Regions from separate parts of the Streptococcus australis genome, predicted to be linked through region 1. Evidence: predicted binding sites of a transcription regulator. Region 1 holds the regulator's gene; the other holds the start of a gene.
What was found. Region 1 encodes Rex, which represses fermentation and respiration genes when NADH is low (regulators of the CRP and FNR family bind a similar motif). Its sites were predicted from a motif close to TTGTGAANTANTTCACAA; they were not measured.
Positions count from the first base shown of each region.

Region 2: the regulator Rex is predicted to act here: its motif matches at 8,041-8,058, upstream of adhE (bifunctional acetaldehyde-CoA/alcohol dehydrogenase).

Region 1 is NZ_LR594040.1:1,050,288-1,065,238, forward strand. It holds gene vicK (cell wall metabolism sensor histidine kinase VicK) at 1-294, opposite strand, end outside; gene yycF (response regulator YycF) at 287-994, opposite strand; gene mutY (A/G-specific adenine glycosylase) at 1,063-2,229, opposite strand; gene pta (phosphate acetyltransferase) at 2,316-3,290, opposite strand; gene FGK98_RS05240 (RluA family pseudouridine synthase) at 3,333-4,229, opposite strand; gene FGK98_RS05245 (NAD kinase) at 4,226-5,044, opposite strand; gene FGK98_RS05250 (GTP pyrophosphokinase) at 5,028-5,699, opposite strand; gene FGK98_RS05255 (CYTH domain-containing protein) at 5,829-6,398, shown strand; gene FGK98_RS05260 (ribose-phosphate diphosphokinase) at 6,466-7,425, shown strand; gene FGK98_RS05265 (cysteine desulfurase family protein) at 7,435-8,550, shown strand; gene FGK98_RS05270 (DUF1831 domain-containing protein) at 8,555-8,902, shown strand; gene FGK98_RS05275 (DUF4649 family protein) at 8,909-9,118, shown strand; gene FGK98_RS05280 (redox-sensing transcriptional repressor Rex) at 9,207-9,848, shown strand; gene FGK98_RS05285 (gamma-glutamyl-gamma-aminobutyrate hydrolase family protein) at 9,864-10,553, shown strand; gene radC (RadC family protein) at 10,550-11,230, opposite strand; gene pcrA (DNA helicase PcrA) at 11,273-13,564, opposite strand; gene FGK98_RS05300 (formate--tetrahydrofolate ligase) at 13,767-14,951, opposite strand, start outside.
Region 2 is NZ_LR594040.1:202,087-217,037, forward strand. It holds gene FGK98_RS01185 (class I SAM-dependent methyltransferase) at 1-132, shown strand, start outside; gene FGK98_RS01190 (acetate kinase) at 182-1,372, shown strand; gene rnpA (ribonuclease P protein component) at 1,532-1,903, shown strand; gene FGK98_RS01200 (YidC/Oxa1 family membrane protein insertase) at 1,878-2,690, shown strand; gene jag (RNA-binding cell elongation regulator Jag/EloR) at 2,708-3,697, shown strand; gene FGK98_RS01210 (ribonuclease P) at 3,748-4,371, shown strand; gene tkt (transketolase) at 4,489-6,465, shown strand; gene yajC (preprotein translocase subunit YajC) at 6,584-6,904, shown strand; gene FGK98_RS01225 (low molecular weight protein-tyrosine-phosphatase) at 6,953-7,396, shown strand; gene FGK98_RS01230 (MORN repeat-containing protein) at 7,383-7,796, shown strand; gene adhE (bifunctional acetaldehyde-CoA/alcohol dehydrogenase) at 8,111-10,762, shown strand; gene gap (type I glyceraldehyde-3-phosphate dehydrogenase) at 11,082-12,092, shown strand; gene FGK98_RS01245 (RluA family pseudouridine synthase) at 12,171-13,046, opposite strand; gene pbp2a (penicillin-binding protein PBP2A) at 13,133-14,951, shown strand, end outside.

The DNA.
Region 1 (14,951 bases):
ACTGTTAAGCCTTTTTGTTTCTTGCTCCAGATTTTCCTGTGTTAAACGAATGACCTCAGACAAATCATTGAGGTTATTGGTGATGTTGGTGATTTCAGAGCTTCCTTGCATATCCAAAACTCGAGAATAATCTCCTGCAATCAAATCTTTAATCTTTTGATTAATCTGCTTTAGACGAATATTATCCCGACGATTTTCCAGTAACAACAAGGTTACCACCAAGATAAAGCCAAGTAAAATCAGGATAAAGATAAAATCACTGTTTAGAATCGTTTGTCTAATATCTTCAATCATTATTTCTCATATAGTACCCAACACCACGACGTGTGAGGATGTATTCTGGACGGCTTGGTGTGTCTTCGATTTTTTCACGCAAACGTCGGATGGTCACGTCCACTGTACGAACATCACCAAAATAGTCATAACCCCAGACAGTTTCAAGCAAGTGCTCACGCGTAATGACTTGACCAATATGAGAGGCCAAGTGGTACAAAAGTTCAAATTCACGGTGAGTCAACTCTAATTCCTCACCATATTTTTTGGCTACGTAAGCGTCCGGCAGAATTTCCAAATCGCCAATTTGTAAAGGTTGGGATTTCTTTTCATCAGACTCTTGACTATCCACTGAAGCGAGGTCTGTACGACGGAGTAAAGCCTTCACACGCGCCTGCAATTCACGGTTTGAGAAGGGCTTTGTGACATAATCATCTGCACCTAACTCCAAACCAATAACCTTGTCAAACTCACTATCCTTGGCTGAGAGCATAATGATAGGCACACTGCTAGTCTTACGAATGGTCTTAGCAACTTCTAAACCATCGATCTCAGGAAGCATCAAATCTAGAATAATAATATCAGGTTGCTCCGCCTCAAATAGCTCGATGGCTTCTCTACCGTTAAAGGCTGTTACAACCTCATAGCCTTCCTTGGTCATATTGAACTTAATAATATCTGAGATTGGTTTCTCATCATCTACAACTAATATTTTTTTCATATGTTCACCTTTTCTCTATCTATTATAACAAAAAAATGTAAAGAAGGCACAAATGGCTAATATCGGCCCTAATCTTCAAGAACTGTTTTATAAGCCTGCCAAATCTTTTGTTGAGGTTTAGCAAGTGGATAATCAGAAAATTCCTGAGGGGAGATCCAGCGAATTTCTCTGTCAGAAAACTGTTTTGAATCTGTCACCTGACCCGCTAGGATTTGAATATGCCATTTTCGATGGCTAAAGACATGCTTGACTTGATCAAATACTTGATGGGACCAATCAACTTCTAAATCATAATCTTGCTCAAAACTTTCTTGAGGTGTTGGACCGAAAGTAACGCTTTTTTCAGCAACCTGAGCAAACAGATTCAGCTGTTCCTCTTCCTGTGAAAACTCCTCTACTTCTATCAAGGGGAAATGCCAAAAACCAGCTAGCAGTTTCTCACTTTCGTTTTTCTCAAGTAGATATTGACCTTGAGCATTGCGCACAACCAAAGCCTTGAGATAGATTGGAAGAGGCTTTTTCTTGGGTTCTTTAATCGGATAAGAATCCATGGTCCCATTCTGATAGGCTGCGCTAAATTCCTTAACAGGGCTTTCTTCTGGTCGAGGATTAACTGGCGCCTCTATGTCAGAGCCTAAATCCATCAGAGCTTGGTTAAAGTCACCTGGCCGTTCTGGATCAATCAAGATTTCCATCATAGCTTGGAAGATCTTTCGATTGCTGGGAACTCCGATATCATGTTTGACCTCAAACAAGCGAGACAAAACTCGCATGACATTGCCATCAACTGCTGGCTCGGGTAAATTAAAAGCGATACTGGAAATTGCTCCTGCAGTGTAAGGGCCAATCCCTTTTAAACTAGAAATTCCTTCATAGGTGTTTGGAAATTGACTACCAAAGTCAACCATAATTTGCTGAGCCGCAGCCTGCATATTACGCACGCGGGAATAATAGCCCAAACCTTCCCAAGCTTTCAGCAGACGCTCTTCAGGGACATTCGCCAGACTTTCAACAGTTGGAAACCAGTCCAAGAATCGTTCATAGTAGGGAATGACTGTATCCACTCTAGTCTGTTGGAGCATAATTTCAGAAACCCAGATATGATAAGGATTTTTACTTCTACGCCATGGCAAATCCCGTTTGTTTTCATCGTACCAGTTGAGGAGTTTCTCGCGGAAAGAGGAAATCTTCTCCTCTGGCCACATATCAACACCGTATTCTTTCAAATCTAACATATATCTAGTATAACATAGAAGCTTCTAACTGTCCTTTTCTTTGTGCTAAAAAAGCCTCTTCTACGAGAGGAAGAGACTCCATTTCTTTATTGATTGATCGCCTGAGCTGCTGTGATGAGAGTCAATTTGTAAACATCATCTGGGTTACATCCACGTGATAGATCGTTGACTGGTTTATTCAATCCTTGTAAAACGGGACCGACAGCCGCAAAACCACCTAGACGTTCAGCTATCTTATAACCAATATTACCTGCTTCGATACCTGGGAAAATGAAGACATTTGCTTGACCTGCTACATTGCTTCCTGGAGCTTTTAGGGCTGCCGTTTCTGGGACAAAGGCTGCGTCAAATTGCAATTCTCCATCAATCTCAAGGTCAGGACGTAAGTCATGTGCCAGTTTAGTTGCTTCAACCACCTTGTCAACACTATCACCAAAACCAGAGCCTTTTGTAGAATAACTCAACATAGCGATTTTGGGTTCAATTCCAAACATTTTTGCAGTAATCGCTGAGTTGATAGCAATTTCAGCCAAAGCTTCCGCATCTGGATTGATGTTGAGGGCACAGTCACCAAACAAGTAACGTTCTGTACCACGTACCATAAGAAAGGCACCTGATGTCCGTGTAACATTTGGTCGTGTTTTAATGATTTGAAGTGCTGGACGAACAGTTGCAGCGGTTGAATGAGTGGCACCCGATACCATTCCATCTACCAAGCCCATATAGACAAGCATAACACCAAAGTAGTTAACATCTTTTAGCAAGACCTGGCGCGCTTCTTCTTCTGACATTTTTCCTTTACGACGTTCTACAAGTGCAACCACCATATCTTCAAATTGAGGATAGTGTTGTGGGTCAATCACTTCATAACCATCCATGATCCCTTCGATTTCAAGATAAATTTTAATTTTTGCAGGATTTCCAAGTAAAACAGGAACAACTTCTGTTTCTTTTACCAAGCGTTTTGTCGCTTGAAGGATACGAGGCTCTTCTCCTTCAGGTAGAACAATACGAGCATTTTTGCCAACTAAACTGGCTTTCAGACTTTCAAAAACTTCCATGAGTTTCTCCTTTAAGATAATTAATTATACTCAAAATAGATTTTAAAGAGTATTAGTTGATAACTGAATAATAAGATTGTTAAAATCATCTGGCAAAGGGCTCTCCAGCTCCAGCTGACGCCCTAAGAAGGGATGATAAAATGATAAGGAATGGCAATGCAGGGCCTGGCGTTGAATGCCATCTTCTAGGCTACCACCATAGAGATCATCTCCCAACAAGGGGAAGCCAATATGAGAAAAATGCACTCGGATCTGATGAGTTCGACCAGTATGCAGGCGAATATCGACTAGGTGAATTTTTCCATAAGACGCTACAACTTTATAAGATGTATGAGCGTATTTCCCACCTTTGGCGACCCGTCTCGTGATAATGGAGTCCACATCACGCGCAATCGGGGCAATAATTTCCCCTTCAGGATCCAAAACACCAGCTCCTTTAACCAAAGCAAAATACCTTTTTTCGATAGACTTTCGTTGCAGTTGCTTGTCTAATCGTGCATGAGCATAACCGTGCTTAGCAAAGAGCATCAAACCTGATGTATCTCGATCCAGTCTGGTCACGATATGAACCTGCTGGTTTTCATATTCCCGCTTGACATAGTAACCCTTGATAAAATTGGCAATGGTATTAGAATGATTAACACTAGGAATAGAGGCTACTCCATAAGGCTTATTCAAAACCAGAAAATGGTCATCCTCATACAAGATATCTAGTGGTCGATCAATAGCTTCAAGGCTCTCAAACCCTTCCTCTGCTGGAATATCAATGGTAACCCTGTCTCCAACATCTAAGAGATAAGTCGCATTTTGAGGTTGGTCGTTGACCAAAATAGCCCCACCTCGAAACTTTATCTTAGCCAAAAGTCCTTTAGAAACCTCGTGTTTCTTAAGAAAGGTTTTGACTTTGACATGTTCATCTGCGATAAATTCAAACCTCATTCGTCCACCTCGCCGATGAAGGCATCTTTGACACGATTCCAGAAACTAGTATGACTTGGTGTCGCTACGAAGTGTATCTTGTGATGGTCGATTTGGTACTCAATCCGTTCTATATTTCGGAAAGAATAGATACTATTGTCAACCGATAGCGTGTGATAGTCATTACGAGTCGGTAAAAGCTCTATTTTATCTTTCTTCGGAACGATTATCGAAGAACCAAGTGTTCGATAAACTCGGTTGTTGAGACTCGCAATTTCAGTCAGTTGCAAGGCTTCAATAGTGGGGTGTAAAACAGCTCCCCCCAAGGACTTGTTATAAGCAGTGCTTCCAGTCGGGGTTGAAACAGTCACACCATCTCCACGAAAGCGCTCGAATGGAACGTGGTTAATGATGATATCTGCAACCATGGTACGGTCTGATCGTCGGATGCTGGCTTCGTTTAATGCACGGAAGGTCTTAACTTCTCCGTTTTCAAGTGTCACCTTGACATTCAAAACAGGATAGGAAACCTTGGCACCAGTATCCAGTTGGAGATTGGTAACCAACTGGTCCAGCTCAAAGTCGCGGTAATCCGTGTAGAATCCCAAGTGTCCTGTATGTACGCCAATAAATCGAACCTTGTCTAACTGATTCTCGTACTTGTGAAAGGCAGACAAAAGCATCCCATCCCCACCAATTGATATGACGATGTCAGGATTGGTGTCGTTGAGTATAAAATGATGTTTTTTGAGTTTTTCCCTCAGTTTATGTAAAACTTTCTGACTCTGCGGTTTTCTATTTGCAATCAGATCAATTCGTTTACCTGTATTCTTCATCTGTATCGTCACTATTTCCTACACCATCGTTTAGTTTTCTACTCAAAGGATCAAAGAGCGCCTGCGCTTCCTGAATGTCATCTCGAATCTTACCCATTTCTTCATCTAGTTGATGAGCAATTTTGGCAGTAATTTCCAGCCTTTTTTTGATCTCCTCTGGGAAATCCCCCTGATACTTATAATTGAGCGAATGCTCAATCGTAGCCCAAAAATTCATGGCTAAAGTCCGGATTTGAATTTCAGCCAAAATCGTCTTAGCCCCGTTGATCGTATCAACCGTGTATTCGACAACCACGTGATAAGAACGATAACCCGAAGCCTTCCGATGAGTGATATAATCTCGTTCCTGAACGACTCTCATATCATGGCGTTTGCGTAAAATCGCAACAACTTCCTGAACATCATCGACGAACTGCACCATGACCCGCAAACCCGCGATATCCTGCAAGTCATGTTCCAAAGTATCGTAGCCAATCCCTCTGCGATTCATTTTTTCCTTAGTACTTTCGATCGGCTTCACCCGTCCAGTAACAAACTCAATCGGAGAGTGCTTGTTTTGTTTACGATATTGTTTGCGAATCCCACGAAGTTTAATCTTCAATTCACCAACAGCTTGAATGTAAGGATCTAAAAATTCTTCCCATTCTATGGTCATATTTTCTCCCTTTTGGTATGTGATCGTGTTGTTGAAAATTTTTGATTTTTTCACTACAATCATATACAATAAATACATTGTCCATTATACCATAAATCGCTTTCAAAGATAAAAAAAAAGGTTAGAAAAATGAAACATTTAGAAATTGAACTGAAAACACTACTGAAAAAAGAGGATTACGATCATTTAAAAGAACAGTTTTCCCATATCCAACCCGTCCTTCAGAAAAACTACTACATTGATACACCTGATTTTCAATTGCGTGAAAAAAAGGTTGCCATGCGCATTCGCACCTTTTCAAATTGGGCGGAGTTGACCTTGAAAGTGCCTCGAACTGTAGGAAATATGGAATACAATCAGAAACTGAATCTTCCAGAGGCTGAATCTTACCTAGAAAAACAAATACTTCCTCAAGGACTCGTTCTAGAGGAACTTGCTAAGATTGGTATTCTAAGCCAAGACTGGTTTGTTCTGGGTTGTCTTGCAACTATTCGTTACGAAATGGAAACGTCGATTGGTCTAATGGCACTAGATGAAAGTCACTACTTTGATCATACAGACTACGAACTGGAGCTAGAGGTCACTGATCACGAGAAAGGAAAACGAGATTTTCAGCAATTTCTTTCAGAAAATAGTATCACTTATCAAAAAGCTCCTTCAAAATTAATTCGTTTTATTAAAAGCATGAAAAATTACTGAAATAATCTCCATTTTCTGGTAAAATAATGGAGATAAAATATTTAGAGTTTACAGAGGACGGTCTATAATGTCAGATAGAAACAACATGAAACTTTTTGCACTTAATTCCAATCATGAAATTGCACAAAAAATCGCAGAAACGGTTGGGGTACCTCTCGGAAAATTATCTTCTCGCCAATTTTCTGATGGTGAAATCCAGGTCAACATTGAAGAGAGTGTCCGTGGTTACGATGTCTACATCATCCAATCAACCAGCTACCCCGTCAGCAACCACTTGATGGAGTTATTAATCATGGTTGATGCTTGTGTACGTGCAAGTGCTCATAGTATCAACGTTGTCCTTCCTTACTTTGGTTATGCTCGTCAGGATCGTATCGCTTCTTCTCGCGAACCCCTCACTGCAAAACTGGTTGCCAATATGCTTGTCAAGGCTGGTGTAAGCCGTGTTCTAACTCTTGATTTGCACGCTGTTCAGGTTCAAGGTTTCTTTGACATTCCAGTAGATAACCTCTATACAATTCCTCTCTTTGCTAAACACTACAGCGATAAAGGGTTGCTGGGATCAGATGTCGTTGTTGTTAGTCCAAAAAATTCTGGTGTCAAACGTGCCCGCAGCTTAGCTGAATATTTAGATGCACCAATCGCAATCATCGACTATGCTCAAGACGATTCAGAGCGTAGCCAAGGTTATATCATCGGTGATGTCGAAGGCAAGAAGGCCATCTTGATTGATGATATCCTAAATACTGGGCGTACTTTCTCAGAAGCAGCCAAAATCGTTGAGCGTGAAGGTGCAACTGAAATCTATGCGGTATCCAGTCATGGTCTCTTTGTAGAAGGCGCTGCTGACCTTCTTGATGCTACTAACATAAAAGAAATCCTTGTGACAGACTCAGTAGCCACAAAAGAAAGAACTCCGGAAAATGTATGTTATATCACCGCTAGCGAATTGATTGGTGATGCCATCGTCCGTATCCACGAAAGAAAACCAGTTAGCCCACTCTTTGCATATAATAAAAAGGAATAAGGTGATTCTTTGATTTATTTGGACAATGCTGCCACTACTCCAATGTCAGCAGTAGCTATCGCAGAAATGACTAAGGTCATGCAAGAAACTCATGGTAATCCTTCTAGTATTCACAGTCATGGTCGCCATGCTGGCAAACTGCTCCGTGAAGCCCGTCAGGAGTTGGCTCACTTACTTGGAACCAAGACACAACGAATCTTTTTCACATCTGGCGGTACAGAAAGTAACAATACAGCCATCATTGGCTATTGTCTCCGTCATCAAAAACGTGGAAAACATATCATCACGACAGCTATTGAACACCATTCCGTGCTTGAGACTATCGATTACCTAGTTCAACATTTTGGCTTTGAAGCGACAATCGTCCAACCAGTAAATCAAGAGATTACAGCGGGGCAGATTCAAGAAGCCTTACGTGACGATACCATACTCGTTTCCACCATGTATGCTAATAATGAAACGGGCAGTCTCTTACCTATCGCTGAAATTGGACATATTTTAAAAGACCATCCTACTGCTTATCATGTTGATGCTGTTCAAGCTATCGGGAAAATCCCTATCCATCCAGAAGAATTAGGAATTGATTTCCTTAGCGCTTCTGCTCATAAATTCCATGGACCAAAAGGAATTGGTTTTCTTTACGCTTCGTCTATGGACTTTGATTCCTATCTTCACGGTGGGGACCAAGAACAAAAGAAACGGGCTGGAACAGAAAACCTTGCTGCCATCGTCGGTATGGTTGCTGCCCTCAAAGAAGACTTGGATCATCAGGCTAAGCATTACCAAAAACTAGAGGGATTAAAAACTGCTTTTCTTGATGAGATTGCGGAACTCGACTTCTATCTCAATGAAGGTCAAGATCAACTGCCTTATGTTTTCAATATCGGTTTTCCTGGTCAAAAAAATGATTTGCTTTTGCTTCGGTTAGACCTAGAAGGAATTTCAATCTCAACTGGTTCAGCCTGTACTGCTGGTATTGTACAGACCAGTCATGTACTCGAAGCTTTCTATGGGTCCGATTCCCATCGTTTAAAAGAGTCTGTCCGTATCAGTCTTTCTCCTCTTAATACCGAGGAAGAACTGAAACAACTGGCACAAACTTTAAAAAATATTATTGGAGATTAACCTAATGGCATTCGAAAAAACCATTAAACTACAAAACTGCCGCTACGACTATACACTTAGTCCAACTGTTAAAAAGTTCACACTGAAAGACAATACTTTCTTTGAAACAAAAGTCGGAAACTACGAACTGACTCGTCTACTTGAGAAAGTACCCAACAGTGGTGAAGGTTTCAAACTAAAAATCATCATCAATAAAGACCTCTCAGGTGTTAAGATTAACATCACTGACAAATCTGGTCTTCGGTTGGTGAATATTTTTAAATCTGAAGAACACCATATCCACCAAGAAAAATTCTACTTCCTCATGGATAGCCTTGTAGAACGTGGAATCTTCACAAAAGAAGAAAGATAGTTTGCTATGTATTGTCTCACATATAAAGATAGTTATCAAGTAGAACGCACACTTGAATTTGCCGATTACGAAGAGCTCATGCTAGCCCTATCAGGATGCGTGACCATACCTGATACATTTTTGGTCACCTCACTAACCCTTGATGATAAGGTAATCTACCAAGGATTAGTCGGAGATCTCTATCGTTTTCTATCACAAACTAACTTTTCAGACTAAAACTAAGAATTTTCTTAGTTTTTTCTTATTTTTGTTGATTTTTTCACAATGTTTCTATAAAATAGAAGAATAGAAAGGTTGTGACTTTGTGAAAGAAAAACAGTCTGCTATTCCAAAAGCAACAGCAAAAAGACTCTCTCTTTACTATCGAATTTTCAAGAGATTTCATGCAGAAAAAATCGAACGTGCCAACTCTAAACAAATTGCAGAGGCTATCGGTATCGATTCTGCGACCGTCCGTCGTGATTTTTCCTACTTTGGTGAACTAGGAAGACGTGGATTTGGTTATGATGTCAAAAAACTCATGTCGTTTTTTGCTGACCTCCTAAATGATAACTCCATCACCAATGTTATGTTGGTTGGTATTGGGAATATGGGACATGCCCTTCTCCACTACCGCTTCCACGAGCGCAACAAGATGAAGATTATCATGGCCTTTGACCTGGATGATCATCCTGAAGTCGGTACTCAGACTGCTGACGGGATTCCCATCTATGGTATATCTCAGATTAAAGAAAAAATCAAAGAAGCAGATGTTAAAACTGCTATCCTAACTGTTCCAAGTGTTAAATCACAAGAAGTCGCCAATCTTTTGGTCGATGCAGGTATAAAAGGTATTCTCAGTTTTTCCCCTGTTCACCTACACCTTCCAAAAGACGTGGTCGTTCAGTACGTCGATTTGACAAGTGAACTCCAGACTCTCCTCTATTTTATGCGAAAAGAGGATTAGAAAGCGAAAACATTTATGAATAAACCAGTTATTGGGATTACAGGAAATGAAAAAGCTCATCCAGATGATGACATCATGATGAGCTATGCTGCAAAAGGCTTTGTTGAAGGAGTCAAGGACGCTGGCGGAATTCCCATCATCCTACCGATTGGTGATCAAGAAATGGCTAGCCACTATATAGAAATGATTGATAAACTCATCCTAACTGGTGGGCAAAATGTCGACCCAAAATTCTATGGCCAGCCGAAAACAATTGACAGCGATGACTACCATCTTCAAAGAGATCAGTTTGAATTAGCTCTGATTAGGGAAGCAATCAAACAGAAAAAGCCAATCTTTTCTGTTTGTCGTGGTACTCAGCTTTTTAATGTTGCCATGGGAGGCACGCTTCATCAAGATATCGAAGACCACTGGCAGGATTGTTCAGCCGAATACACTACCCAACGCCTCGCTACTGAACCGGATACCGTTCTCCGAGAAATCTACGGAGAAATCTCTCATATTAACTCCTTCCACCATCAAAGCATCAAGGACCTAGCTCCCAATTTAAAGGTGGTGGCCTACGATCCCAAGGATAAGATCATCGAGGCAGTCACAACGACAGATGACATCCCATTTCTCGGCGTCCAATGGCATCCAGAATTTCTATTTGAAAATCGTCCCAAGGATAAAACACTATTTGACTATGTCGTAAACGAACTCTAAATCAGATCTGTCTTTTCACGGTAACTAAAGTAATCGGAGTGCGAGACAATCAGATGATCCAGAAACACCAGTCCCATTAGTTCACAGGCTTCCTTGACTAACTTGGTTACATGATCATCATTTCGGCTAGGTGCTACAGCGCCTGATGGATGATTGTGGACTAAAATAACAGAAGTCGCCATATGCTTGATGGCATAGTGAAGGATTTCCCTTGGTTCAGCAATACTGCGTGTCGCGGATCCGATAAATATGGTCTGCTGATGAATGATTTGATTTTGAGTATTAAGATAGAGCGCCACTAGGTGCTCTTGTTTTTTATCACCAAGTTCCTGTTGCATTTTTTTAGCTAGCTTTTGACTGCTGAGAATACTTTCCATCTCAAGGGTTTCATGCTTGTGAATGCGATGCCCCAATTCAATCACTGCTTGTAGTTCAATGGCTTTGATACGTCCAATACCAGATAGACTCTGCAATTCCTGCAGGGTCATTTTTTTCAAATCAGTTAAACTGGTCAAACTGTTCAAGACTTTCTGGGAAATTTCAAAAACATTGGCCTGACGTGTTCCGGTTCTGAGTAATATAGCTAGCAATTCTTGATTGCTCAGTGCCTCTACTCCTTCTTTAACCAGTCTTTCTCTAGGTAAAAGTGAATCTTCTTGGAATGAAATACTATACATAAAAATCCTCCTCACTATATTATTCGTGAGAAGGATGGATAATTAGATTTTTTTCTCAATTGGGGCTACGCTTGCTAGGAGTTTTTTCAGACCAACTTCTGGGAAATTGATTTTCAGTTCCTGAGTATCGCCACTACCTGAGACCTCAAGGACCGTTCCCTCTCCCCACTTCTTGTGAAGAGCAATATCCCCAATAGACCAATTTGTCTCGCTAGACGCTGATTTTGCGCCAGCTGCAAATTGACCAAATGGGAGTCCACTTGACTGGATAGAGCTTGGTGCAGCCTTGCGTTTACGGTCTTGAAGCGCCTGAGCCAAACTCATTCCTTGACCGAAAGTAATCTCACCACTGTTATAAGAAGCCTTGAAACTGGTATTAGCTGGTCGAGCCAAACCTTGATACTCAAGCAATTCCGAGCTAATTTCATTGATGAAACGTGTTGGACGATTATAGTTGGTACGACCGAAAAGTAAGCGAGAGTTGGCATTGGTCAGATAGAGGATTTTTTCAGCGCGCGTGATACCTACATAGGCCAAACGGCGTTCTTCTTCCAGTTCATCAGGATCCTCAGCTGCTCGACTAAGTGGAAAGACGTTTTCCTCCATTCCGATGATAAAGACAACCGGAAACTCCAGTCCTTTAGCTGCATGGAGTGTCATCAAAGTTACTTCAGATGTCTCCTGACTACCAGAATCCGTGTCTGCAATCAAGGCCAAGTCATTCAAAAAACGACTGAGTTTATCCAAGCCAGTTTCCTCTTCTTGACTTTCAGGATTGTCATCAAAATTCTTAGTAACAGATAAGAACTCTTCGATATTTTCTACCCGAGCCTTGCTTTCCAAGGTTGCTTGGGCATTAAGAATATGGACATAAGCTGTTTTTTCAAGAACCGCTTCAACCAACTCTGTAATAGTTAATTGGTCCAGTTGCTCCCGTAAATCAAGTATCGTATTGGCAAAATCCCAGATAGACTGGGCTGCTTTCCCTTTGATGCCAGATAACATGATATTGGCTGAAGCATCTAGCATGGACATGTCCTGCATATTCGCAAAATCACGGATTTTCTCAACCGTTCCTGGCCCAATTCCACGTTTTGGTTCATTGATAATGCGCTCAAAACTGATATTGTCACTCAGATTAGCAATGAGGTTGAGGTAGGCGATAATGTCACGAATTTCCTTACGGCTGTAGAACTTGGTTCCGCCGACCATAGTATAAGGAATATTGGACTTAAGGAGGGCCTCCTCAATAGTACGTGATTGCGCATTAGTCCGATAAAGAACTGCAAAGTCTTTGTGAAGGAAGTTTTGACTGCGACCGAGTTCATCAATGGTTTTGGCTACAAAAACAGCCTCATCTTGTTCGTCATTTGCACGATAGTAAATAATCTGCTCCCCATCAGCATTCTGAGTCCAGAGATTCTTAGGACGACGATTTGTATTGTTTTTAATAACATCATTGGCGGCTTGGAGAATAGTTTTGGTTGAACGGTAATTTTCTTCTAGTAAAACAACCTTGGCTTGAGGGTAATCTTTTTCGAAATCCAAGATATTCTGCATATCAGCACCGCGCCAACCGTAGATAGACTGGTCTGCATCCCCAACTACACAGATATTTTTAAAGCGAGATGCCAAGAGTTTGACCAGTTGGTACTGGGCATGGTTGGTATCTTGGTACTCATCAACGTGAATGTACTGGAACTTCTGCTGGTAGTAGGTCAAGACATCAGGATTTTTATCAAAGAGACGCAGGGTCAACATAATCAAATCATCAAAGTCAACGGACTCAGACTGACGAAGCTCTTTCTGATAGGCTGTGTAACATTGAGCCACGATTTGAGTGTACATATCACCAGCTTGAGCAGCATAAGCCACATCATCAATCAAGTCATTCTTGGCATTGGAAATGGAACCCAAGATTGTCCGTTCATTCCATTTTTTCGGATCCAAGTTCAACTGCTTGAGAATGCGTTTCATAAGGGTTCGTTGTTCACCAGGATCTACAATGGTGAAATTACGATTGTAGCCAATATGATCTGCATCACGACGCAGGATACGAACACACATGGAGTGGAAAGTCGCAATCAGACAGTCCTGAGTAGCTGGATTGAGACCATAAGCACGCTCTTTCATCTCACGCGCAGCCTTATTGGTAAAGGTAATGGCCAAGATATTCCAAGGATTGACCATCTTTTCATCAATCAAGTAGGCGATTCTGTGAGTTAAAACACGAGTCTTCCCAGAACCAGCCCCCGCCATGATTAACAAGGGACCTTCTGTCGTTTGCACCGCCTCAGCCTGACGGTCATTCATTCCATTCAATAATGCGTTCATTTTCTCTTCCTTACTCTTGAAGTCAATATTTTTATTATATCAAAAATCAGGGAAAATAGAAACTTTACAGAGACCACTTTGACAAGCAAATTTTTCATTAAAGCTTGCAAAACATGTATTTGTCAAATGAAGTTGAGGTTATTTTTTAACATGAAAAAGAGCTTGGAAAATATTTCCAAACCCTTTTAATATCATCTAAATATTAGAACAATCCTAGGACAGTTCCATCACTTTCAACATCCATATTGAGAGCGGCTGGTCTTTTTGGAAGTCCAGGCATGGTCATGACATCACCAGTTAAGGCAACGATAAAGCCTGCACCTAATTTTGGTACCAATTCACGAATGGTAATTTCAAAGTTTTCAGGTGCTCCAAGTGCATTTGGATTGTCTGAGAAACTATACTGAGTTTTAGCCATACAGATTGGCAATTTATCCCAACCATTTTGAACAATCTGAGCGATTTGCGTTTGGGCTTTCTTCTCAAAGTTGACTTTTGTACCGCGATAGATTTCAGTGACAATCTTTTCAATCTTTTCTTGGACAGAAAGGTCGTTGTCATATAGGCGAGTATAGTTGGATGGATTTTCAACAATAGTCTTCACAACCGTTTCAGCAAGGGCTACGCCACCTTCTGCGCCATTGGCCCAGACACTTGCTAGTTCAACTGGCACATCGATTGAGGCACATAGTTCCTTCAAGGCTGAGATTTCAGCTTCTGTATCAGAGACAAATTCGTTAATCGCGACAACTGCAGGTACTCCAAATTTACGGATATTTTCAACGTGGCGTTTTAAGTTAGCAAAACCTGCACGAACTGCTTCTACGTTTTCTTCCGTCAAAGCATCTTTAGCAACGCCACCGTTCATCTTGAGGGCACGAAGGGTTGCGACGATGACTACCGCATCTGGAGAAGTTGGCAAGTTTGGTGTCTTGATATCAAGGAATTTCTCAGCACCGAGGTCTGCACCAAAACCAGCTTCAGTAACAGTATAATCAGCCAAGCGAAGGGCTGTGCTTGTCGCCAAAACAGAGTTACATCCATGAGCGATATTGGCAAATGGACCACCATGTACAAAGGCAGGTGTACCGTAGATTGTCTGAACAAGGTTTGGTTTAATAGCATCCTTCAAGATCAGAGCCAAAGCACCTTCAACCTGCAAATCACCTACAGAAACAGGTGTACGGTCATAGCGGTATCCAATAACGATATTGGCCAAACGACGTTTCAAGTCTTCGATATCCGTTGCCAAGCAAAGAATAGCCATGATTTCGGAAGCAACTGTAATATCAAATCCATCCTCACGTGGAATACCATTTAGAGGACCGCCAAGACCAACAGTCACATGGCGAAGAGCACGGTCGTTCAAGTCCACTACACGCTTCCA
Region 2 (14,951 bases), 850 kb from region 1:
TTTGTCTTACAGAAGAAAAGAGACAAGGAAATAGAACCCTTTGTCTATCCTTTGACCAGTCTGCAAGATCCAGCTGCATTAATGAAATTCAAAGAAAATTTTCAAAAATGGAGCAAAGGTACTGAAATGTAAGGTAAATTTTGTTATAATAGTTGAAAACGCTTAAAAGAGGTATCATGTTATGACTAAAACAATTGCAATCAATGCAGGAAGCTCGAGTTTGAAATGGCAACTTTACCAAATGCCAGAAGAAATAGTATTAGCGAAAGGCTTGATTGAACGTATTGGCTTGAAGGACTCTATCTCAACTGTAAAATTCGACGGCCGTTCTGAACAACAAATTCTTGATATTGAAGATCACACACAAGCTGTTAAAATTTTATTAGATGATCTGATTCGTTTTGACATCATCAAAGGTTATGATGAAATAACTGGTGTTGGGCACCGTGTTGTGGCTGGTGGTGAATATTTCAAAGAGTCAACCTTGGTAGAGGGAGATGTTTTGGAAAAGGTTGAAGAGTTGGGACTTTTAGCTCCTCTTCACAATCCAGCCAACGCAGCAGGAATTCGCGCATTTAAGGAATTGCTTCCAGATATTACCAGCGTTGTTGTTTTTGATACATCATTCCATACAACAATGCCAGAGAAAGCTTATCGTTACCCTCTTCCAAACAAATACTATACTGAAAATAAAGTTCGTAAGTATGGAGCCCACGGGACAAGTCATCAGTTTGTAGCAGGAGAAGCAGCGAAAATTTTAGGTCGCCCCCTAGAAGAGTTGAAATTGATTACCTGCCATATTGGTAATGGTGCTTCTATTACAGCTGTCAAAGGCGGTCAGTCTGTTGATACATCCATGGGCTTCACTCCACTTGGTGGTATTATGATGGGGACTCGTACAGGTGATATTGATCCGGCAATTATCCCCTATTTAATGCAACATACAGATGACTTTAATACACCAGAGGATATCAGTCGAATTCTCAATCGTGAGTCAGGACTTTTGGGTGTTTCTGAGAGATCAAGCGATATGCGTGATATTCACGAAGCTATGCGTGCGGGTGATGAGAAAGCGCAGCTGGCAAATGAGATTTTTGTGGATCGTATCCAAAAGTATATTGGTCAGTATTTGGCAGTTTTGAACGGTGCAGATGCCATTATCTTTACAGCTGGAATTGGAGAAAATTCTGTAACGATTCGTCAGATGGTTATTGAAGGCATTTCTTGGTTTGGCTGTGATGTGGATCCTGAAAAGAATGTCTTTGGAGCGACAGGTGATATCTCAACAGAAGCTGCTAAAGTTCGTGTCTTGGTTATCCCAACTGATGAAGAATTGGTTATCGCTCGTGATGTTGAACGCTTGAAAAAGTAAGATGAACTGAATAAAATTACAAGATAAGATACAATAAAAAGGAGTTGGGAGATAAATTTTCCCAACTTTTTGTTGTTAAAACAGTCTAAAACCTTGTCATTATTGGCTTTTTTGAAATTTATGGTATAATAGTAGTAATTTAATAGATGGAGTGGAGTTTTGAAGAAAAGCTTTCGTGTAAAAAGAGAGAAAGATTTTAAGGCTATTTTCATGGATGGAACAAGTTTTGCTAATCGTAAATTTGTTGTCTACCAATTGGAAAATCAGAAAAGTCATTTTCGAGTAGGCCTGTCCGTCAGTAAGAAATTAGGGAATGCAGTCACTAGAAATCAAATTAAAAGACGGATTCGACACATTTTGCTAAGTGTAAGGGAGCAGTTAGCTGATAACGTTGATTTTGTCGTGATTGCTCGAAAAGGGGTTGAAGGCTTGGATTATGCAGAAATGGAGAAAAATCTACTCCACGTATTAAAGTTATCAAAGATTTACCGGGAAGGAATTAGGAGTGAAAAAGAAACTACAGTTGACTAGTTTGCTGGGCTTGTCCTTATTTGTCATGACAGCCTGTGGGACAAGCGATGTTGCAGCAGATTCTACAGATATATGGAGTAAATTTGTCTATTTTTTTGCTGAAATCATCCGCTTCTTGTCCTTTGACGTTAGTATCGGAGTGGGGATTATCCTCTTTACGATCCTGATTCGTACGATTCTATTGCCAGTCTTTCAGACTCAGATGGTGGCCTCTAGAAAAATGCAAGAGGCTCAACCACGCATCAAGGCTCTGCAAGAACAATATCCAGGTCGTGATATGGAAAGTAGAACCAAGCTGGATCAGGAGATGCGGAAGGTCTATAAAGAATTAGGGGTCAAACACTCTTCTTCTCTCTGGCCGATTTTGATTCAAATGCCGGTTCTCTTGGCTCTCTTCCAAGCCTTGACTCGAGTAGACTTTTTGAAAACAGGGCATTTTTTGTGGGTGAACCTTGGGGGAGTAGACACAAGCTTTATCCTTCCGATTTTGGCGGCAGTCTTTACCTTCTTAAGTAGTTGGTTATCGAATAAGGCTTTACCTGAAAGAAGTGGAGCTATGACAGGGATGATGTACGGGATGCCTGTACTGATCTTTATCTTTGCCATCTCTTCACCTAGTGGCGTAGCCTTGTACTGGGCAGTATCCAATGCTTATCAAGTTTTGCAAACCTACTTCTTAAATAATCCTTTTAAGATTATTGCAGCGCGTGAGGCGGAAGTACAAGCTAAAAAAGATTTGGAAAATAGAAAAAGAAAAGCCAAGAAAAAGGCTCAGAAAACGAAATAATAAGGAGGAATCTGATAATGGTATTATTTACAGGTTCAACTGTTGAAGAAGCAATCCAGAAAGGATTGAAAGAGTTAGGTATTCCGAGAATGAAGACTCACATCAAGGTCGTGTCCAAAGAGAAGAAAGGTTTTTTAGGCTTATTTGGGAAAAAACCAGCTCAAGTTGATATTGAGGCGATTAGTGAGACGACTGTGATTAAGGCCAATCAACAAGCTGTAAAAGGTGTTCCGAAAGAGATCAATGAACAAAACGAACCTGTTAAGACAGTAACAGAGGCGACAGTTGATCTTGGTCATGTTGTTGAGGCGATCAAAAAAATAGAAGAGGAAGGTCAGGGTGTTTCTGATGAAATCAAGGCTGAAATCTTGAAAAATGAGAAACATGCTAGCACGATTTTAGAAGAAACAGGTCACATCGCGATTTTAAATGGATTGCAGACAGGAGATGCTGGAGTGGAAGACCCAGCAGAGTGTGAAGAATTTGCATCTATGTCAGAATCGGTAGAAAGCCAGTCTTTGGAAGATCTAGGTTTGAAGGTGGAGCCGAGTTATGACATCGAACAAGTAGCAACTCAAGTGGTTAACTATGTTCAAACCATTGTGGACGATATGGATGTTGAAGGGACGATTTCAAGCGACTACAATCGCCGCACCATCAATCTTCAAATTGACACAAATGAACCAGGTCGTATTATCGGCTACCACGGAAAAGTATTGAAAGCACTTCAGCTTTTGGCGCAAAACTACCTCTACAATCGTTATTCAAGAACTTTTTATATTACAATCAACGTCAATGATTACGTTGAACATCGTGCAGAAGTGTTGCAAACCTACGCTCAAAAATTGGCGAATCGCGTTTTGGAGGAGGGTCGTAGCCAACAAACAGATCCAATGTCTAATAGCGAACGCAAGATTATCCATCGCATTATTTCACGCATGGATGGCGTGACTAGCTATTCTGAGGGCGATGAGCCAAATCGCTATGTTGTCGTAGATACGGAATAAACAAAATCAGGCTTGTCCTGATTTTTTGTTAGAAAAGGGAGAAGAAACAGATGATGGAAGCAATCAAGAACTATCTATCTTATGCGGGAATCCAGTACCGTAATCCAGATAAGGCTGGAGATGAGCGAGAAAAGATGCTGGAATTGCGCCACAAAGGGCAGGAGGCTCGCAAGGCTTTTACGAACTTAGCCAAGGCCTTCCAAGAAAAGCATCCAGAATGGCAACTGCAACAGACCAGTCAGTGGATGAATCAAGCTCAGCGCTTGCGACCGCATTTCTGGACCTATTTGCAGAGAGAGGGGCAGGTAACAGAACCCATGTTGGCGCTGCGTTTGTATGGGGAACCCTCAGATTTTGGGATTTCCTTAGAAGTCAGTTTCATCGAGCGCAAGAAAGATGAGCAGACACTGAGCAAACAAGCTAAGATTTTAGATATTCCACCAGTAGAAGGGATCTATTATCTAGCATACATCGATGGTCAAAGTCAAAAGGTAGAAGCTAATGAAGAAAATCGCCTTCTCTTACGCGAGAAGGTGCGCAATCAGGAAATCCGTAAAGTTCTGGTCAAGTCGGATGTTTCTTTTATTGAAAATCAAACATTGGAAGCGATTTTAGAAAAATTAGAAGAAGTCTATGAATGCTTGCTGCCTTACTATGAAGCGACAAGGATCTAGAAGGATTAGGTGAGTCGTTTTATGTTAAGTTGTTTGATTGCTATTCTATGTATTTTTTCATATAATAGTAAAATAGAATGTGTGATTCAATAATCACCTCAAATAGAAAGGAATTCTATGTCAAATCTATCTGTTAATGCAATTCGTTTCCTAGGAATTGACGCTATCAACAAAGCTAACTCAGGCCATCCAGGAGTGGTTATGGGGGCGGCTCCGATGGCTTATAGCCTATTTACGAAGGAACTCCGTATCAATCCAGCTCAACCAAACTGGATTAACCGTGATCGCTTTATCCTCTCAGCAGGTCATGGCTCTATGTTGCTTTATGCCCTTCTTCACCTTTCTGGTTTTGAAGATGTTAGCATGGATGAGGTTAAGAACTTCCGTCAATGGGGTTCCAAAACGCCAGGCCACCCAGAATTTGGCCATACAGCAGGGGTTGACGCTACAACTGGTCCTCTAGGTCAAGGGATTTCAACTGCTACTGGTTTTGCTCAGGCAGAACGTTTCCTAGCAGCAAAATACAATCGCGAAGGCTACAATATCTTTGATCATTATACTTATGTCATCTGTGGAGATGGAGACTTGATGGAAGGTGTCTCAAGTGAGGCGGCTTCATACGCAGGTTTGCAAAAACTTGACAAGTTGGTTGTCCTTTATGATTCAAATGACATCAACTTGGATGGTGAGACAAAGGATTCCTTCACTGAAAGCGTTCGTGACCGTTACAATGCTTATGGTTGGCATACAGCCTTAATTGAAGATGGAACAGACTTGGAAGCAATCCATGCTGCTATCGAAACAGCTAAAGCTTCAGGCAAACCATCTTTGATTGAAGTGAAGACCGTGATTGGATACGGTTCTCCAAACAAACAGGGAACAAATGCTGTACATGGCGCACCACTCGGAGCTGATGAAACAGCGGCTACTCGTCAAGCTCTTGGTTGGGACTATGAACCATTTGAAATCCCAGCTGAAGTTTATGCAGATTTCAAAGAAAATGTTGCAGATCGTGGCGCATCAGCTTATGAAGCTTGGACAAAAGTAGTTGAAGCCTACAAAGAAGCATATCCAGAACTTGCAGCAGAAGTTGAAGCAATCATTGACGGGCGCGACCCAGTTGAGGTAACTCCAGCAGACTTCCCAGTATTAGAAAATGGCTTCTCTCAAGCAACTCGTAATTCAAGCCAAGATGCTTTGAATGTTATCGCAGCTAAGTTGCCAACTTTCCTAGGTGGATCAGCTGACCTCGCTCACTCAAACATGACTTATATCAAGACTGATGGACTTCAAGATGACGCCAATCGCTTGAACCGCAACATTCAGTTTGGTGTCCGCGAATTTGCAATGGGAACGATCTTGAACGGGATGGCACTTCATCGTGGACTTCGTGTATACGGTGGTACTTTCTTTGTCTTCTCTGACTATGTGAAAGCAGCAGTCCGTTTGTCGGCCTTGCAAGGACTTCCTGTGACTTATGTCTTTACTCACGATTCAATCGCAGTTGGTGAAGATGGTCCAACTCACGAGCCAATCGAACACTTGGCAGGTCTTCGTGCCATGCCAAATCTGAATGTTTTCCGTCCAGCAGATGCGCGGGAAACTCAAGCAGCTTGGTACCTAGCTGTGAAAAGTGAGAAAACCCCAACTGCCCTTGTTTTGACACGTCAAAACTTGACAGTCGAAGAAGGAACGGACTTTGACAAGGTTGCAAAAGGTGCCTATGTTGTCTATGAAAATGCAGCAGACTTTGATACCATATTGATTGCGACTGGTTCAGAAGTTAACCTAGCAGTAGCAGCTGCTAAAGAATTGGCAAGTCAAGGTGGCAAGGTGCGCGTGGTTAGCTGCCCATCTACAGATGTCTTTGACGCACAAGATGCAGCTTACAAGGAAGAAATCCTTCCAAATGCAGTTCGTCGCCGTGTTGCAGTCGAAATGGGAGCAACTCAAAACTGGTACAAATATGTTGGTCTTGATGGTGCAGTTCTTGGTATTGATACCTTTGGAGCATCTGCCCCAGCACCAAAAGTACTGGCAGAGTGTGGATTTACTGTGGAAAATCTAGTCAAAGTAGTTCAAAACTTGAAATAATCGCAGAAATCAGAGTGAAAACTCTGATTTTTTAATTGGCATAAAAACAAGGCACAACCTTGTAAAAGTAGTTGAAATTTGATATAGTAGTCCTATGTAAAATACAAAGGAGAAAACAATGGATCCAAATATTACTTTTTTTATCATGCTTGTAGGTATGTTTGCCTTGATGTTCTTTATGCAACGTTCTCAAAAGAAACAAGCTCAAAAGCGCATGGAAAGCTTGAACAAGCTTCAAAAAGGCTATGAAGTGATCACAATCGGTGGACTCTACGGAACAGTGGATGAAGTCGATACTGAGAAACGCACAATCGTACTAGACGTAGATGGTGTTTATTTGACTTTTGAATTAGCTGCTATCAAGACAGTGTTGCCACTCAAAGAAGCTGTGACACCAGAAGGAGCAGTTATCGACGAAAGTGGAGCAATCGAAGAATAAAACGGGATCCTATTACTCCCGTTTTTCTATGAGATGAGAGGAAAAGGGATGAAAAAAATAGTATTTGTGTGCTTAGGAAATATCTGTCGCAGCCCTATGGCAGAGTTTGTGATGAAGTCCATGACGAGTGATTACCAAATTGAGAGTCGTGCAACTTCGTCTTGGGAACACGGCAATCCGATTCATAAGGGAACGCAAGGGATTTTCCAGCAGTATCAGATTCCTTATGACAAAGACAAAACATCGCTTCAGATTGGCAGAGAAGACTTTGAGTCGTTTGATTATATTATCGGTATGGATGCTTCAAACGTTTCAGATTTGCGTCAAATGTGTCCTCAAGAACAAGAGCACAAGATTTACGCTTTTGCGTCTGAAAGTGTTCCAGATCCATGGTATACAGGAGATTTTGAGGAAACCTATGTTCGCATCACAAGTGGATGTCAAAGCTGGCTAGAACGTTTAGAAAAGGAGAGTGAAGATGGAAAATCTTAAGAATTTTTACGAAAAGTATCGTGTCTATCTGACTCGCCCTAGGTTAGAGCTAATTGCAGTAGTCGTAATGGTACTCTGTGCTCTTTCGGTTTTTCTACTAAACACACCCAAAAAGGGTGTGCTGACACTTGATAATGGTGCGCTTGTTTATGATGGAACCTTGGTAAGAGGAAAGATGAATGGTCAGGGGACCATGACCTTTGAAAATGGTGACCAATACACAGGTGAGTTCAATAATGGAGCTTTCAATGGTAAAGGAACCTTCCAGTCCAAATCTGGCTGGAAATACGAAGGCGATTTTGTAAATGGTCAGGCCGAAGGTCAAGGAAAATTGACGACCGAGCAAGAAGTTGTCTATGAAGGAAGCTTTAAACAAGGTGTTTTCCAACAGAAACAATAGTCTCTAAGTTAGGAGACTATTTTTTAAAACCGGAAAGAAAACGTTTTCTATGCTTGAATTCGGTAAATAACTATCAACTAGAAAAACTTTGTGAAATAAAAAAAATTTCATCGCAATTTCACAATCAATCGAGTAAAATCCCGTAGCACTGCAATATTGAAAAACATTTCACAAATGAATAAAATTTCTTTGTGAAACCTACATGAAACTGTTTACAAAGTCTAAAAAAAGAGTTATAATAAACTTGTGAAAAAATTAACAAAGGTTAAACGTCTTCGTCTAACCTTTCAGCAAAAAACCATTGGAGGACTATAATGGCTGATAAAAAAACTGTAACACCTGAGCAAAAACAACTCGCTGCTGAAAAACATGTAGACGGGCTAGTGCAAAAAGCTTTGGTTGCGCTTGATGAAATGCGTAAGTTAAACCAAGAACAGGTTGATTATATCGTAGCGAAAGCATCAGTGGCGGCTCTTGATGCACATGGTATCCTTGCTCAACACGCAGTTGAAGAAACTGGTCGTGGTGTATTTGAAGACAAGGCGACAAAAAACCTTTTTGCCTGTGAACATGTTGTCAATAACATGCGTGGTGTTAAAACTGTCGGTGTTATCGAAGATGACCCTGTTACTGGCTTGACTAAGATTGCAGAGCCTGTCGGAGTAGTCTGTGGTGTCACTCCAACAACTAACCCTACTTCAACAGCAATTTTCAAATCCTTGATTGCTTTGAAAACACGTAACCCAATCGTGTTTGCCTTCCACCCATCAGCTCAAGAATCTTCTGCTCACGCAGCGCAAATCGTTCGTGATGCGGCAATCGCAGCTGGAGCTCCTGAAAACTGTGTTCAATGGATTACAGAGCCATCTATGGAAGCTACAGGCGCCCTTATGAACCACGAAGGTATTGCAACTATCCTTGCAACTGGTGGTAATGCAATGGTTAAGGCTGCTTACTCATGTGGGAAACCAGCCCTTGGGGTAGGTGCCGGAAACGTTCCTGCTTATGTAGAAAAATCAGCTGACCTTCGTCAAGCTGCTCATGACATCGTGATGTCTAAATCATTTGATAATGGTATGGTCTGTGCGTCAGAACAAGCGGTTATCATTGATAAAGAAGTGTATGACGAATTTGTAGCAGAATTCAAATCATACCACACTTACTTTGTAAACAAAAAAGAAAAAGCACTTCTTGAAGAATTCTGTTTCGGCGTTAAAGCAAACAGCAAGAACTGTGCAGGCGCTAAACTAAATGCAAACATCGTTGGTAAACCAGCTGCATGGATTGCAGAACAAGCAGGATTTAGCGTTCCAGAAGGAACAAACATCTTGGCTGCAGAATGTGCAGAAGTAGGACCAAAAGAACCATTGACTCGTGAAAAATTGTCACCAGTCATCGCTGTCCTAAAAGCTGAAGATACAGAAGACGGTCTTAAAAAAGCTCGCCAAATGGTTGAGTTTAACGGACTTGGTCACTCAGCGGCTATCCACACAAAAGACGAAGCTCTTGCTAAACGCTTTGGTACAGAAATCAAAGCAATGCGTATTATCTGGAACTCTCCATCTACTTTCGGTGGTATCGGTGACGTATACAATGCCTTCATCCCATCATTGACACTTGGATGTGGTTCATACGGACACAACTCAGTTGGTGATAACGTGAGCGCTATCAACCTTCTAAACATCAAGAAAGTAGGGAAACGTAGAAATAATATGCAATGGTTTAAAGTTCCTTCAAAAATTTACTTCGAACGCAATTCTATCCAATACCTTCAAACATGTGAAGATATTGAACGCGTTATGATTGTTACAGACAAATCCATCGAAAAACTTGGCTTTGTTCAACGCATTATTGACCAATTGAACAAACGCAGCAACCGTGTAACTATTCAAGTCTTCTCAGATGTTGAACCAGATCCAGACATCACAACTGTAGAACGTGGTGCTGAAGTGATGAAAGCATTTGAACCAGATACAATTATCGCTCTTGGTGGTGGTTCTCCAATGGACGCTGCGAAAGTTATGTGGCTCTTCTACGAACAACCAGAAATCGACTTCCGTGACTTGGTTCAAAAATTCATGGATATCCGTAAACGTGCCTTCCGCTTCCCATCACTTGGTAAGAAAGCGAAGTACATCGGTATTCCAACAACTTCTGGTACAGGTTCAGAAGTAACACCATTTGCCGTTATCTCTGATAAGAAAAACAACCGCAAATACCCATTGGCTGACTACTCATTGACACCAACTATTGCGATTGTTGACCCTGCTTTGGTTGAATCAGTTCCAGACTTCATCGCAGCTGACACTGGTATGGACGTCTTGACTCACGCGACTGAAGCTTATACTTCAAACTTTGCCAACGACTACACAGACGGTATTGCGCTTCAAACAATCAAACTTGTCTTTGAATGGTTGGAAAAATCAGTTAAGACAGCTGACCCAGAAGCACGTGAAAAAATGCATAATGCGTCTACAATGGCTGGTATGGCCTTCGCCAATGCCTTCCTTGGTATGAGCCACTCAATGGCTCACAAGATTGGTGGTGTTCACCATACTGTTCACGGACGTACAAATGCTATCTTGCTTCCATACGTTATCCGTTACAACGGTACTCGTCCATCTAAGACAACTACATGGCCTAAGTACAACTACTGGAAAGCTGATGAGAAATTCCAAGACATCGCGAAAATGCTTGGCTTGCCTCACTCAACTCCAGAAGAAGCGGTTGAAGCTTATGCCAAAGCAGTTTACGATCTTGGTGAAGCAGTCGGAATCACAATGAACTTCAAAGGCTTTGGAATCGATGAAAAAGCTTGGAAAGACAGCTTGCATGAAATTGCCTTGCTTGCTTATGAAGACCAATGTTCACCTGCAAACCCTCGCTTGCCAATGGTAGCTGACATGGAAGAAATCATGGCAGATGCTTACTATGGTTATGCAGAACGTCCAGGACGTCGTAAATAATCGTTTATCAGCCTAGAGGCAGGAGAAATCCTGTCTCTTTTTTGTGAAACTGGAGTATTGAAAATAGTTTTCTATTTTCTATTTTCGTTTTTCATTTGAAAAAGAAAAGTGGGAAATGATTATGTAGACAAAGAAAGACAGCAGAGTAGGTTTCAAAGTAGAAAGAAAAATAAGCAAGGTATAGGCAAAAAACAACGCCCGTACTTGCAATTCTACTTAAATAGTTATATAATAATAATGTTGAAAGGTGATTTGTAGTGATTCAAGTTACTCTTTTCACAATAAAATTTTCAGGATTTTCATAAGGAGGAAATCACTAATGGTAGTTAAAGTTGGTATTAACGGTTTCGGACGTATCGGTCGTCTTGCTTTCCGCCGTATCCAAAACGTAGAAGGTGTTGAAGTTACTCGCATCAACGACCTTACAGATCCAGTTATGCTTGCACACTTGTTGAAATACGACACAACTCAAGGTCGTTTCGACGGTACTGTAGAAGTTAAAGAAGGTGGATTCGAAGTTAACGGTAAATTCGTTAAAGTTTCTGCAGAACGTGATCCAGAACAAATCGACTGGGCTAACGACGGTGTAGAAATCGTTCTTGAAGCTACTGGTTTCTTCGCTAAGAAAGCAGCTGCTGAAAAACACTTGCACGCTGGTGGAGCTAAAAAAGTTGTTATCACTGCTCCTGGTGGAAACGACGTTAAAACAGTTGTATTTAACACTAACCACGACGTTCTTGACGGTACTGAAACAGTTATCTCAGGTGCTTCATGTACTACAAACTGCTTGGCTCCAATGGCTAAAGCTCTTCAAGACAACTTCGGTGTTGTAGAAGGATTGATGACTACTATCCACGCTTACACTGGTGACCAAATGATCCTTGACGGACCACACCGTGGTGGTGACCTTCGCCGTGCTCGCGCTGGTGCTGCAAACATCGTTCCTAACTCAACTGGTGCTGCTAAAGCTATCGGTCTTGTAATCCCAGAATTGAACGGTAAACTTGATGGATCTGCACAACGCGTTCCAACTCCAACTGGATCAGTTACTGAATTGGTAGCAGTTCTTGAAAAGAACGTTACTGTTGATGAAGTGAACGCAGCTATGAAAGCAGCTTCAAACGAATCATACGGTTACACAGAAGATCCAATCGTATCTTCAGATATCGTAGGTATGTCTTACGGTTCATTGTTTGACGCAACTCAAACTAAAGTTCTTGATGTTGACGGTAAACAATTGGTTAAAGTTGTATCATGGTACGACAACGAAATGTCATACACTGCACAACTTGTTCGTACTCTTGAATACTTCGCGAAAATCGCTAAATAATTCATGAGTTGATAAAAGCAAGACCTGTTGGTCTTGCTTTTTCTATTTTTAGATAAAACAAAATGGATGATTTAGCGGTCATCCATTCTTTTTTAATTCTCTCTCAAATGTATCAGAAAGAGCAGTGAAGCTTAATTTCTCTAAAGTAAGCGGATGGGTAAAGGAAAGTCGAAATGCGTGGAGCATAAGCCGACTTGTCTTTGATTTACTATTATAGAGAGGATCGCCTAGGATAGGGTGCTTATGGTGAGAAAGGTGAACACGGATTTGATGTGTTCGACCGGTCTTTAGCTTGCAACGCACGAGGGAGGTCTTATTTGGGAATTGTTTTAATCGACTGATATGAGTTTCAGCATGTTGACCATTTTTAGGATCCACTACCCGTTTTCTGCGATCGTGTCGATCACGACCAATTTTGTCTCGGAAGATAAGTTCTTTATTCCCTACTTGCCCCTCTACGAGTGCCCAGTACTCACGAGCGATTTCCTTTTTCTCCAACAAACGATTGAGAATAGGAAGGATAAAAGGATTTTTGGCAAAAAGCACTAAACCGCTTGTTTCCATATCCAGACGATGAACAACATAGCAAGTGTGACCAACGTAGGCAGAGACATGGTTGAGTAGGGCAATTTCATCTGGTTGATTACCGTGTGTTTTCATGCCTTCGGGTTTGTTAACAACGATGAGATGTTGGTCTTGGTAAATCTCTTGAACGAAATCTGGATTGCCCCAAAGGATTTCCTTTGTGGGATAATCTTCCTCGCCAAAAGTCAATTGACAAATATCCCCTGGCTTCACCATCTCGTTCCAGTGAACTTCTTCGTGGTTAATTAAGATGTTCTTCTTTATTCTCAAAAAATGGCGAATCTTTCTAGGAATGAGGAGTTGCTCCTCTAGGAATTGTTTGACCGTCATTTGAGGCAAGGATTCGGGTAATGTAAATGTGAATTGCATATAGATATTGTAACAAAAAAAGCCCTATTTGGATAGGGAGTAGCTAAATTCTTGAGTTCCTATGGTGAAGATGATAAAATAAACGCATGAAATTAGATAAATTATTTGAGAAGTTTCTTTCTCTCTTTAAAAAAGAAACGAGTGAATCGGCGGAGCCTGATTCGACTAGCATGCGTCGTTCACGGAGCGATAGAAAAAAATTGTCCCAAGTAGGCCCAATTCGGAAATTTTGGCGTCGTTATCATCTGACAAAGATCGTCATCATTTTAGGGTTAAGTGCTGGTTTGTTAGTAGGAACCTACCTATTTGCAATAGCCAAGTCTACCAATGTCAATGATTTGCAAAATGCCTTGAAAACGCGAACTCTGATTTTTGACCGTGAAGAAAAAGAGGCAGGAGCCCTGTCAGGTCAAAAGGGAACCTATGTTGAGCTGACAGATATCAGCAAAGACTTGCAGAATGCTGTCGTCGCGACAGAGGACCGTTCCTTCTATAAAAATGATGGGATTAACTACGGTCGTTTCTTTCTAGCTATCGTCACAGCAGGTCGTTCTGGAGGTGGATCTACCATCACTCAACAGTTGGCAAAAAATGCCTATCTGTCTCAGGACCAAACTGTTGAACGAAAGGCCAAGGAGTTTTTCCTTGCCTTAGAGTTGACAAAGAAATACAGCAAGGAGCAAATCCTTACTATGTATCTCAATAACGCCTACTTTGGAAATGGGGTGTGGGGTGTTGAAGATGCAAGTAAGAAATATTTCGGTGTATCGGCTTCACAATTAACGCTTGATCAGGCAGCCACTCTAGCTGGGATGCTCAAGGGGCCAGAGTTGTATAATCCTTTAAATTCCATTGAAGATTCGACCAACCGCAGGGATACGGTGCTACAAAATATGGTTGCGGCAGGCTATATTGATAAAAATCAAGAAACTGAAGCAGCTGGAGTAGATATGGCTTCTCAATTGCAAGATAAGTATGAAGGTAAGATTTCTGATTATCGTTACCCATCCTATTTTGACGCAGTTGTCAACGAAGCAGTTTCCAAGTATAATCTGACAGAAGAAGAGATTGTCAACAATGGCTATCGAATCTATACGCAACTTGATCAGAACTACCAAGCCAACATGCAGGTTATTTACGAAAACACTGCGCTATTTCCAACGGCAGAAGACGGAACGCATGCGGAATCAGGTAGTGTTGCTCTAGAGCCTAAAACAGGTGGAGTACGTGGAGTTGTCGGTCGCGTAGCTGGTGATGACAAATCAGGCTTCCGTAATTTTAACTATGCAACTCAGTCTAAACGCAGTCCAGGCTCGACGATTAAGCCTTTGGTCGTTTACACTCCAGCTGTGGAAGCAGGATGGGCTTTGAACAAGCAACTGGATAATCATACGATGCAGTACAACAGTTATCAAGTGGACAATTATGCGGGCATTAAGACATCTCCAGAAGTACCTATGTATCAGGCTTTGGCTGAATCACTCAATTTACCGGCAGTTGCGACTGTAAATGCATTAGGTATTGACAAAGCTTTTGACGCTGGGGAGAGATTTGGCCTGAATATGGAAAATGTTGATCGAGTTCTTGGAGTCGCTCTCGGTGGAGGCGTAGAGACGAATCCCCTCCAGATGGCGCAAGCCTATGCAACCTTTGCTAATGAAGGTCTGATGCCTGAAGCGCATTTTATCACTCGTATTGAAAATGCCAGTGGCCAGGTCATCAAGAGTCATAAAAATTCCCAAAAACGAGTGATTGATAAGTCGGTAGCCGATAAAATGACCAGCATGATGCTAGGAACATTTACCAATGGTACAGGAATTAGTTCGTCGCCAACAGATTATGTTATGGCTGGAAAGACAGGTACTACTGAGGCTGCTTTTAATTCAGTATATACTAGTGACCAGT